One region of the Photobacterium sagamiensis genome, then DNA from elsewhere that is predicted to be linked to it. Evidence: riboswitches for the same ligand, from Rfam matches in the RefSeq annotation. Region 1 holds a riboswitch; each other region holds the start of a gene.
The links. Region 1 has a riboswitch for lysine ahead of L4D76_RS16370 (Na+/H+ antiporter NhaC family protein). Riboswitches for the same ligand answer to the same signal wherever they lie in the genome.
Positions count from the first base shown of each region.

Region 1 (4,207 bases):
GAAACCTGTTCTAACGACCCAATGCTTCTTTATAGTGTTTACGACAAACGGAAACATAACGGTCATTACCGCCAATTTCAACTTGATCACCATCAGCAATGGCCTGACCAGACTCGTCCTGACGGATCACCATATTTGCTTTACGGCCACAATGACAAATCGTCTTAAGCTCGACCAGCTTATCGGCCCATGAAAGCAAATATCGGCTACCTTCAAATAGCTCACCACGGAAATCACTACGAAGACCGTAACATAATACCGGCACATGCAGTTTATCGACGACTTCGGTTAACTGGTAAACCTGATCTTTTGTCAGGAACTGGCACTCATCAATCAATACGCAGTCAATTTTGGATTCACGGTGCAAGGCTTGCAGTTTTTCCCAGAGATCATCTTCGCGAGTATATAACTCCGCATCTTCTTGTAAACCGATCCGAGAGCTGACCTTGCCCTGACCAAATCGGTTATCAATCGCCGCGGTGAAGATCACCGGTAACATACCGCGTTCGCGATAATTAAAAGATGATTGTAATAATGTCGTCGATTTACCCGCATTCATTGCTGAGTAGTAGAAATACATCTGGGCCATGAGGCTCCCCAAAGACTGAAAAACTGCCGAAATGCTACAGAAATTAGCACGGAAATGAAAGGAGATCCCGCATAGAAAATAAGGAATGCAGATGCATCGCTTTTAACTCAAAATCACTTGGCAAGATAAAAAAAAGCCTGCGAAAACATCGCAGGCTTCATCGCAGATTATGGATCTGTTATACGTTTGCAGTAGCACCTATTGGGCGGCGAGAGAGCCACGATAGCATTACACAAACCACAATAAATGTGATGGTTGCGGCCATAAATGACACTGCCAGTGAACCCGTCATGCCCAGCACCAAGAAACCAATGGCCGACACCAAAGCGACCGAAAGCGCGTAAGGTAGCTGAGTCGATACATGATCAATATGGTGACAACGAGCACCGGTTGAAGACAGTATTGTGGTATCAGAAATCGGAGAACAATGGTCACCGAAAACCGAACCTGCCAGAACCGCACTTAACATCGGCAATAGCAAAGCAATCTCTGTCGCGGCAGATAAATCACCTGCAATCGGTAACATAATACCAAAAGTACCCCAAGAAGTTCCTGTTGAGAACGCCATAATACCTGATAGCAAGAACAGGATAACGGGTAGCATCGTTGGGTCAATATTGCCTTGTACCAGCGTAGACAAATACTTTCCGGTCGCCATATCGCCGATTACGCTACCGATACTCCAGGCGAACAACAGGATCAGAATGGCACCAAACATCGATTTAGCACCGATCCACAATGTTTTCACGACCTCAGCCATCGGGATTTTCTGACGCAAGACAGGAATAAGCGCCGACACCAAACCAAAGAAACCACCGTAACATAGCGATTTACCCACATCGGTATTTTCAAAAGCACCCAGAATATTGAACGCAATACCATCCGCTTCCAGAGCCTGATAACCCGTATAAATCATAAAGAAGAAAGTGGAGAGGATCAGAATCACAATCGGCATAACCAGATCAGCAACACGGCCATGCTCACTTTCTTCGATTTCCAGCTCATCATTCAGATCTTTAGCCTGACTGTTATCATCACCTTCATCGAACCCATAACCATGACTTGCCTCTACTTCATGCTTTTTCATGGCGCCAACATCGATTTGGAACCAAGCAACAGCAAAAACCATCAGCAGAGCAAATACGGCATAGAAATTCATTGGTGCCAGCTGCAAGAATGCACTTAATGCTGAATATTCAGTCACACCATGTGACACCAGAATGCCACCAATAACGGTAATGATATAAGCGCCCCAGCTGGATGCCGGCATTAATACACACATAGGTGCAGCCGTTGAATCCAGAATATAAGCCAGTTTAGCGCGTGAAACATAGAAGCGGTCAGTGACCGGGCGAGAAATCGAACCTACCGCCAGGCTATTAAAATAGTCATCAACGAAAATGAAAACACCTAAAAATGCAGCCAGGAGCTTCGCACCACGTTTAGTTTTAATCTTGGTTTGTGCCCATTCGGCAAATGCGCGTGTACCACCCGATAAGGTCAGTAATGCCGTCATCATTCCCAGTAAAACCAGGAATACCACGATACTCATGTTCCAGCTATTAATGGCACCATCTTCGATGAATACGCTTTTGACTGTTGTTAACAAGTAATCTGCGGTGGCCCCTGCAGAGAAATCGGTTAATAACAGTGCGCCTAATACGACACCAACACCTAAAGAAACCAATACTTTACGTGTAAGGACAGCCAATACTAATGCCACTAAAGGCGGTAAAAGCGAAATGGAAGAATGGGAAAAATCTACAATATTCATGATCTCTACTACAACCGATATTGGTCGGAGATCTACTGCTGAACACGGGAATAACCGTGATTAGATGAGTATAAGGAAAGAAGATAAACCTCTCCCGACCCCACAGTAGCGCTCCATAGTTAATGTAATTTATACTATGGCAGTGTTGCCCCTATTTGGTGACAACCCCAGCAAGAAGGCTTGATAAACCTTTCTAACTTCGGCATTGGCTCCTTTCGCAAACTATCATCGGAATCACCCTACAGCTTGCTACTTATAGACAATGCGCCTCTACCCTTAGTCAAGGAATGGTTCATTCTACGGAATGTCGACTCTTTTGCAACAACTTAAAGTGAAAGATTTCACACAAATAGTGAATAATATTGCCGAAGTGGTGAGTTTTTAACCACAAAATCCAAATTTGAATACGATTATTATGAAATGGCGGACATTTATATATAGCGATGAATCACATTTTGGTTGATATTTCCAAACCAAAATGTGATTACATTTTTTCATAATTGAGAATTCATTCGACAAACGAACATTATTTAATTATTAAACAAATAAATTGTTTGGCACTGACGCTATAAAAGTATTATTATTGATAAATATTGCTTTTTGACTGCTATTATTAATGTGGCAAGTTTGAAATTAACAGGAAATAAAAATGTCTGATGTAATGAAAGCGCTATTAAACCTTCGCAGCCTTCGCGCACTTTCTCGCGAATATACACTTGAGCAACTACAAGAAGCTCTGGAAAAACTACAAACAGTCGTTACTGAACGTGAAGAATCTGAAGCGGAAGATATCGCTAAAGAAAATGAGCGTAACGAAAAGCTGGATCATTACCGTGAAATGCTTCTGGCTGATGGTATCGACCCAGAAGAATTACTTTCTAGCCTAGCTAAAGCACCAAAAGCTAAGCGTGCTTCACGTCCAGCAAAATATAAATTCATCGACGAAAACGGTGAAGAAAAAACGTGGACAGGCCAAGGCCGTACACCAAGTTCATTGAAGAAAGCGTTAGATGCCGGTCAATCTATTGATGATTTCGAAATCTAATAGGCTGTATACCAGTTGAATAAAAGCCCGGCTATCACGCCGGGCTTTCTATATTCAGTAAAAGCATTTTCATTTAATAACTATCTACTACTACTTTAGGGTTAATCACCTGTCACTCAGACAATTCACGCAGCCACAAATAATCTCAATACTCATTGATGATGTTAATAATAGCCATTAAAAACCCCGCGAAATGAGCTGACAAGCTTTTAGCAAGATAAAAAACATTTTATCCGTACACGGCTACTCCTACTCATCAGCTCAACCGTATGATATTGAAATTAAAGAAAATTTTACATCAACAAATCTCATGAAGAAGAAACGGTAACATGCTGACAAACGATCAGACACAACGAAAAAGAGCCAGGTATTAATGCCTGGCTCTATCTCTTTTTAAAATCAAAAAATCAAAGGTTATCGAATTCGGTCTGCGAGATGACTCACCGCTAAAGCAAAATAATGCGAACGATTCCAGCTTAATAGGGTTTGATAATTACCATAAATCAGATATGCACGCCCTCGTTGATCATCAGGTTGAATAAGCCATGCGTCAATATTAACCTTTGGTAGGGCTTGTCCATTTATTTTCCTGACTCCTAGCTTCTGCCATTCATCTAAAGGTCTCGCTTTTTCCTTTTCGACACCTTTAAATGATGCGCTTATTCCTGCCGGGAATTTAACCTGTCTTCCCCAGGTATATTCATCATTCCAGCCCGACATCTTCAGATAATTTGCCGCTGAGGCAAAAACATCCTCTTCGCTCTGCCAGATATCAATACGTCCGTCATTATTTCCATCG
Region 1 covers NZ_JAKJSP010000032.1:79,716-83,922, reverse strand. The annotation lists gene L4D76_RS16375 (thymidine kinase) at 11-589, opposite strand; gene L4D76_RS16370 (Na+/H+ antiporter NhaC family protein) at 768-2,363, opposite strand; lysine riboswitch at 2,462-2,644, opposite strand; gene L4D76_RS16365 (H-NS family histone-like protein) at 3,013-3,408, shown strand; gene L4D76_RS16360 (lytic murein transglycosylase) at 3,823-4,207, opposite strand, start outside.

Region 2 (4,207 bases), on a different contig from region 1:
TCTTTGATATCGGCAACCTTACTTGCGTAATAACCATAGGGGCCAACCGCATAACGGCCTAATTCCATCCAGCATTCGCCAAGCTGGAATTTGCATTTTAACTGTTCCAGCCCCTGGCAAACCCGCTGCCAGTCTAGCTCTTGCTGTTGTCCGGCATAAGGGATACCAAGCCCGCCGCCTAAGTCGACGACAGGTTCTTGTATTTGCCAGGCATCAAGCAGGGCGTTAAGTTTAGGCATAGCTGCCTGCCAGGTTTGCACCAGAGTATCGGCACAAAGGATATTGCCCCATTGGAAGCAATGCACACCCAACAGCTCAAATTCATCAGGCAAAGTGAAAGTATCAGGCATCCACTGTTCAGGCGTCAGCCCGAACGGGGTAGGGTTACTTCCCCCTAATACATTCATCTTTTCTTCCGGATCTTTCGCCCACGGAAGCTGTACCCGTAGCAGCACCTGAATACGGATTTGTTTTTCGCGGGCGATCTTGGCCAGATCATCTGCCTGCTGGTGGCTTTCAAGTACAAATATACGCACGCCGCGCTCAACAAACTCGGCAAGGTGCTCCGGTGTTTTTACCGGGCCGGTATTTAAAATACGTGATGGATCGACGCCTTGTGCCAATACCTGTTTTAACTCGCCTAGGCTTGCGACATCAAAGCCAAAGCCTCTGGCATCAAGAGCCTGGATGATGGCCGATAACGGATTAGCTTTAACGGCATACCATAACTTGGCCGGCGCACTTTCAAGGCCTGCCAAGTGCTGATCCAGACCGTCAAGATCATAGGCATAAAATGAATGAGGTTGTTGCTTGCTGGCGAGTTGTAGTACCTTGCGAACTTGCTCAGTCAGTGCCATTAACGAAGCGCCTCTTCCAGAACCAGTGAAGCATCGCTACTGTCATCGCGGTATTTGATGATCACCGGACACTGTACGCTCAGGCCCATCTTTTTGCCCCACTCACTGCTGGCCGGGCGGCTGCCTGGAACAACAACCGCGCCTTCAGGGATCGGTGCGCCTTTTGGCAACTGGCATTCATTAATCAGATCATAAACAGCTACTGCAGCTGACAGCGTTACACCCGGTGCCAGTACCGCCCCTTTTTTTACAACAATCCCTTCAACGATCACACAACCGGCACCGATAAAGGCGTCATCTTCGATGATCACGGGTGTTTGACCTACAGGCTCAAGCACACCGCCAATCTGCACACCTGCAGAGAGGTGGACATTCTTGCCAATCTGGGCACAAGAGCCGACCAGAGCATGGCTGTCTACCATCGTACCGCTGTCGACATAAGCGCCGATATTAATGTAGGCCGGCGGCATGATCACAACACCCGGTGCGACATAAGCACCGCGACGAACTGCTGAGCCCCCCGGTACCAGACGAACCTGTTCTTCCGGCGTAAACTGACGTGGATACAGGTTATGTTTGTCAACTGCGCCAGGGTATTCAGGTCCGAAGCTGATCAGTTCTCCGGCTGGAAAAGCGGCTAAGATCCCCTGTTTCACAGCGGCATCGGCGTGCCAGTTACCTTTTGGGTCTTGGTTTGCAGTGCGTATTTCGCCGCGCTCAAGTTGATCAAGTAAAAGCTTCCAGCCCGGGGTTACTACTGATTCAGACATGTTTTCATCCATTGGTATATTGCCGCATCGGCATTTAAAACAGGGGTTAACTCTTGCATCTCTTCCATGTATAGGGGGGGACGCAGTCCAGCGTTATTGAGGCGACCTTGATGTTGCATCAGGGCTTTCACCGGGATCGGGCTGGCGGCACAGAATAAGCTGTTGCTGGCTTGTTGCCATAAGGTCTTGAAGCTTGGAACTGTTTGGCTAAGGCTCTGGCGAACATAGTGTGCAGTGGCTTCAGGCCAGGCGTTGGCGGCCACAGAGACCAGACCGCAGGCACCGGCAGCAACAAAATCGACCAGCAGGCCATCATCACCACAGTAAAACTGTAGCGATGGAGCCGCGTTGCGGTAACGGGTGAAAGCTTCGATGCTTCCGCTGGCTTCTTTCACTGCCCATGTATTGGGATGACTTTCGAGTGAACCCAAGGTTTGCTCATTAAGGGCGACACCGGTGCGTGAAGGTACGTTATAGATCATGCATGGCCAATTGCTGGCATCAAGCAGACTGTTAAACCACTTCAACTGGCTAGCGGCACCAGGCTTGGCGTAAAGCGGAACCGGTATCAGCAGGGCATCGACAGGAAAATCCTGTAAAAAATCCAGCCACTGCATTTGTTGCTGCAGCTGGAAGCCGCCGACACCCACCATGAGCGGTACAGAAAGATCCAGCGCACAGATATGGCGGATCACATCCTGTTGTTCCGTCGGTGTCATTGCTAATGCTTCGCCGGTACTGCCGAGGATCAGGATCCCATTCCCGGCCGCATCTTGCTCTTTGGCTAGTTGGATCAGGGTCGCAAAGTCAATAGACTCATCGGAGTGGAACGGGGTGATGAGCGCCGTCCATAATGTGGTTTGTTGTAAGCGTTCATTCCCGACAGCGGGAATAGAATTTTGATTAGGCATCTCTCATCCGAACTTTTTGATATCAGTTCAGAGAGCTTGGTTTTGCGAAGGCGCCAGTGACAATTAGCCACGTGGGGCGATAAAACACAAACACCAGAAGCTCTCCACCATAGGTGACAGTCCTGAGGATTCAGCCCCAGAAACCGATAAGCCTTGCTTCCAAACGCAAACTTACCTCGGCGTTAATCCCCCTTATCTGCCGTCGAGGGTATTTGGATACCTCGAACAGATCACCTGGTTAACGCACCTCTTCTGATCCCATAAAATATGGGATGGCTTGATTCAAACATCAAACGTGGATAAGTGTCAATAATATTGTGAATATTTATGCAAAGCAACTTTCATCGCCTGTCATGGATAATGAGGACCGTTCCCAATTATCAAATGGCTTTTGGCTCTTGGTGGTAATCAAAATACGCTATCAAGCTCTATATCAGAAGAAGAATGATAACGATAGAAAAGCTATCTGATGTAATTATTGATTGCATGAATCCTTAACCGCCATCAAATTATATACTTCGCTAGTATTTTTAATGTTAGCTTCACATTATTTGTGGCTAGTTAACGATATGCTTATAAATAATCTTATTAAAAATAAGAGTTAGACTATTTATGAAATATTACTCAAGAATAATTTTAGCTCAACAACGATTCGGGTTTGGTGCGGCCTTAGCTAATTCACTACAATCTTATACATTGTCTGCACAAGTTGAAACGGTTCCGTATAAACATGATGCTCTTGCAGGCTTGACTCCGACCAATGATATTATTATTGAAATGGGACATTTTCAGCAGAAAAGGCGAAAATCAAAAAAAAAGCAGGCTGAAAAACAAAAGATACAACAGCAGGAAAATACGTTTTCCAAGCAGCAATATAATGAACAAATCCATGCTCGTAATCTACAAACACTTCACTCACCATTAGACTTCCAAGAGCGTTTAATCCAATTTTGGAGTAATCACTTTGCGATCTCGGTAGATAAGCGAAAGATTAGACCGCTCGCGGCAACCATTGAAAATGATATTGTTCGGAAATATTGGAATGGGAACTTTAAAGATATGCTGATGGGGTCTATCAAGCATCCTGCGATGTTAATATTTCTCGACAATAACTTATCTATCGGCCCGCATTCTAAAGTCGGGAAAAAACGTAACAAAGGATTAAACGAAAATTTAGCCAGAGAGATAATGGAGTTACATACACTGGGTGTGAATGGTGGGTATTCGCAAACAGATGTCACGAGTTTAGCAAAAGCGATTACAGGCTGGACCGTCAGTTTCAATGAAAATCAACCAGGTTTTGCATTCAACTTTTCTATGCATGAGCCGGGAAGTATCTCGTTACTTAATAAGTCATATCCACAAGCTGGAATTAAACAAGGTGAAGCTTGCCTTAATGATTTGGCTTTGCATTTGAGTACAGCCAACTATATTGCGGCAAAATTAGCGCTACATTTTGCGGGGGATGGTCAACAAGATCTCGTTGAGAAACTATCTTCGGCTTTTCTAAAGCATAAAGGTGAGTTAAAGCCTCTTTATCACATTCTCATCAATCACCCTGCTTGTTTGGTTGAAACGCCAGTGCGCTTCAGAACGCCACAAGAGTGGTTTTTTGCCGTATTACGAAGTGTGGGAATGGAGCCAACAGGTAAGCAGATGAGAAATATGT
Region 2 covers NZ_JAKJSP010000056.1:29,334-33,540, forward strand. The annotation lists gene L4D76_RS23005 (PLP-dependent decarboxylase) at 1-857, opposite strand, end outside; gene L4D76_RS23010 (2,3,4,5-tetrahydropyridine-2,6-dicarboxylate N-succinyltransferase) at 857-1,627, opposite strand; gene dapA (4-hydroxy-tetrahydrodipicolinate synthase) at 1,612-2,538, opposite strand; lysine riboswitch at 2,628-2,798, opposite strand; gene L4D76_RS23020 (DUF1800 domain-containing protein) at 3,151-4,207, shown strand, end outside.
Region 2: another riboswitch for lysine. It lies ahead of dapA (4-hydroxy-tetrahydrodipicolinate synthase); the one in region 1 lies ahead of L4D76_RS16370 (Na+/H+ antiporter NhaC family protein).

Region 3 (4,207 bases), on a different contig from region 1:
CGCTATGTACTCTCGGTAAAATTCTGTGCCCTGCTAATGCCAATTCTTGTCACCAGCTTTATGTTAACGACCTTATATTCTGGCAGGTTACTGACCAAATTCGAAACTACGCGGCCGGTGAATGTTGATTACCTGATGCAGGTGAACAACCCATGGGCGTGGCAGAATCGTTTTGACTGGGATTTGCATCTCACTCAGTTGCAGTTAGGTGCCGCGAGTCATAATGAGAACTTAATTGAAGAATATATCCACTGGGCAACTCAGAAAGCGGTCAGCTGGCCACGTCCGGCGCTATATCATAATTTGATCGCAGCCTATCAACTGCTGGATCAACAGGAGCAGGCCAGACAGATCCAGCAAGAGGCTGAATTTTTGTTCCCCGGCAATGACTTCACCATCTCGTCGGTATTACCGGCGATACAGAGTAAACCTGCGCCGCAGGGCAGCCAGCTTTCAGCGGCATTACTGGCTGGTAAGTAAGGGCTGTAACAATTGAGCTTGTGACATAACAGCATTCAATAAAAAACGGCTACCTGCGTAGCCGTTTTTATTGAATTCAGGCAGAAATTCAACCTTTCATTATTTCAGCGTCGTTTCCAATGCTTTTAGGCATAAGGCAACATTCTCACTTCTTGCCGAATACCCCATCAGACCAATCCGCCAGGTTTTGCCCGCTAACGCACCTAAACCGGCGCCGATCTCCAGGTTATAACGTTCAAGCAAGGTCTGACGCACTAACGCATCATCCACCCCTTCGGGAATATATACCGCATTAAGTTGTGGCAAACGAGAGGCTTCATCTACAACAAACTCAATCCCGAGTTTTTCTAACCCTTCACGTAACTCAAGGTGCAAATCTTTATGTCGCTGCCATGCATTTTCCAGCCCTTCATTTTGTAACAACACCAAAGCTTCATGCAGCGCATACAAACTATTGACCGGCGCGGTATGGTGATAGCTGCGTTTCCCTTCCCCGCTCCAGTAACCCAGCACTAAGCTTTGATCCAGGAACCAACTCTGTACTGGTGTAGTGCGGCTCTGAATTTTATCTATGGCCCGCTGGGAAAACGTCAGTGGCGATAGGCCCGGTACACAAGACAGGCACTTCTGGCTTCCCGAGTACACCGCATCCAGTTGCCATTCATCCACCCGCAGAGGAACGCCCCCCAAGGAAGTGACGGCATCAACAATCGTCAGACAATCGTGCTGACGCGCCAACTGCGCTAGGGTCTCAGCATCACTTAACGCACCGGTTGACGTTTCTGCATGAACAAAAGCTAAAATTTTCGCGTCCGGATGCGCAACGAGTGCCTGCTCGACCAGTACCGGAGCGACGGGCTCACCCCAGTTATTATCCACCAGCACAGCCTGACCACCACAGCGCTCCACATTTTCACGCATACGATCGCCAAAAACACCATTACGACAAACAATGACTTTATCACCCGGTTCAACCAGATTAACGAAGCATGCCTCCATCCCGGCACTACCTGGCGCGGAAACGGCGATAGTAAAGGTGTTCTCCGTTTGAAATGCGTATTGCAGCAGTTGCTTCAACTCATCCATCATGCCAATAAATACGGGATCAAGATGACCCACTGTCGGACGGCTCAATGCTTGTAAAACTTGCGGATAAATATCTGATGGGCCGGGACCCATAAGGGTACGTTGCGGCGGATAAAAACTCCCAATTGTCATTATTGTTTCTCCTTGAGGTAAGAGGTCAGCAATTCCCTGTTTTATTATATGTTGGGGGAATAATTACACTAATGCAGCTACAGAGTATTAAAGGAATTCCCCTAAGTCGCAAGTCTCGTTGAAAACTATTATCAATCAATTGCATTTATTTTGCATAAATAACCACAGAAAGATTGACAACCTAACAACAAATCCTATTCAATGAAGGACAAGTTTTGTTCATCCTGATGGAAAGTATGCCATCAGGTAAAGACAGAAGAGGAGCGTTATCCAGGTATCTAGGCTGCGGGGCCCCACCCCGAAGCAGTGTAGAGAGGGGGAATAACGCCGAGGTATTGCTGGACAGGGAACCAGCAATATCGGCTTCGAAGGTTGAATCCTTCTGGCTGTCACCTTTTATTTTTGATGAGTAAAAGGTGGAGAGCTTCTGGTTGTCGCGCTATTCGTATGTCTCGCCTGCCTGCTCTCCTGACAATTAGATATTGGGAATATTTATCCGAGTAAATTCCCTTTTCCTCATTATATTTTTATTGTTACCGGGAGACTTACCTTGAGCCTTGTAAATCATAATTCAGCAACTTCACCACCGTTCACGGTGGCCAAATTCGGTGGTACCAGCGTTGCAGATTTTGCAGCGATGAGCCGTAGCACCACGATTATCAAAAATAACCCGCAAACCCGTTTGGTGCTAATCAGCGCCTGTTCCGGGGTAACCAACATCCTGGTTGAACTGGCTAACGGTGTGACAGATTCAGAGCATCGCTTTGCCTTACTGACGCGTCTGACTGACATTCATCAATCCGTTATCAGCCAGTTACAACAACCAAGCCCGATTTTAGAAGCCGTCAACAACTTACTGGATCAGGTTGCCACTCTGGCGGAGCAAGCCGCACTGCACACTTCGACAGAGTTAACCGATCAGCTAGTCGCAAATGGTGAACTGCTTTCCACCCACCTATTTACCCAAATCATGATCGAGCAAGGGATCAATGCTGTCCGCTTTGATATTCGCGATGTCATGCGCACAGACAGCCATTTCGGCAGAGCAATTCCACACCCCGAAGTGATCCGCCAGTTATCACAGCAAGAGCTCACCCCACTATTTACCAATCACGTGGTAGTCTCACAAGGTTTCATTGGCTCTGATGCCGAAGGTAAAACCACCACTTTGGGCCGCGGAGGCAGCGACTACAGTGCCGCCCTGATGGCAGAGGCGATTGATGCTGCAACCCTGGAGATCTGGACTGATATTCCAGGTATGTACACCACCGATCCTCGTATTGCGCCGAAAGCAAAACCGATCAAAGAGATCAGCTTTAGTGAAGCATATGAGATGGCCAACTTCGGCGCTAAGATCTTGCACCCGTCGACTTTACGCCCAGCGATCCGTCAACAGATCCCTGTCTTTGTCGGCTCATCCAAAGCACCGGAACAGGGTGGCACCTGGATTCGGGAAAGTGTCAGTGCTGCTCCTCTGTTCCGCGCCTTGGCGTTGCGCTGTAATCAGACTATGGTGACACTAACCAGTCTCAATATGTTCCACGCTTATGGCTTCCTGGCTGAAGTGTTCAGGATTTTGGCTGAGCATAAAGTCTCTGTTGATTTGATCACCACTTCTGAAGTCAGCGTTTCATTGACCCTGGATCAAACCGATACTAGTGGCGGTACCCCACAACTACCTCCGGGGGCACTGGAAGAACTTACCAAGTTATGCCGGGTAGAGGTCGAGCAGGATCTCTGCTTAGTCGCCTTAATTGGCAATCAGATGAGCAATACGAAAGGTTCCGTCTCCAAGGTTTTCAATACGCTGGAAGACTTTAACCTGAGAATGATTTGCTACGGTGCCAGCCCTCATAACCTGTGCTTCTTAGTCAAAGAACAAGATGCTAAACCGGTTGTAAAAGAACTCCATCGCGAGATCTTTGAATAACACAATAAAATAAAGGCGCTCACCTGAGCGCCTTTGCCTTCTGTCATCATCGCATTAGAGATTTGGGCCTAACCATTTCTCGGCTTCAATTAAATCCCATCCTTTACGCTCAGCATAACTATCGCGCTGATCTTCCTGGATCTGTGCCACTGCAAAGAAGCGAGAATCCGGGTGCGAGAAATACCAACCTGAGACCGCCGCCCCAGGCCACATGGCATAACTCTCTGTTAATGTCATACCGGTATTCGCTTCTGGATCCAGCAACTTCCAGATCTCACCTTTTTCGGTGTGTTCCGGACAAGCCGGATACCCCGGAGCCGGACGAATACCCTGATATTTTTCACGGATCAGATCGTCGTTAGCAAGCGCTTCATCTGGCGCATAGCCCCAAATTTCTTTCCTGACAGTCTCATGCAAGCACTCCGCAAATGCTTCTGCCAGGCGATCAGCCACAGCCTGAATCATAATGGCGTGGTAATCATCGCCTTTAGCTTTAAATTGCTTTGCTATGTCGTGTTCGCCAATACCACCAGTCACCGCAAACGTTCCGATCCAGTCAGGTTTCCCGCTTTCTTTTGG
Region 3 covers NZ_JAKJSP010000022.1:139,276-143,482, forward strand. The annotation lists gene L4D76_RS11435 (PglL family O-oligosaccharyltransferase) at 1-480, shown strand, start outside; gene L4D76_RS11440 (pyridoxal-phosphate-dependent aminotransferase family protein) at 580-1,698, opposite strand; lysine riboswitch at 1,947-2,133, shown strand; gene lysC (lysine-sensitive aspartokinase 3) at 2,249-3,628, shown strand; gene metH (methionine synthase) at 3,683-4,207, opposite strand, start outside.
Region 3: another riboswitch for lysine. It lies ahead of lysC (lysine-sensitive aspartokinase 3); the one in region 1 lies ahead of L4D76_RS16370 (Na+/H+ antiporter NhaC family protein).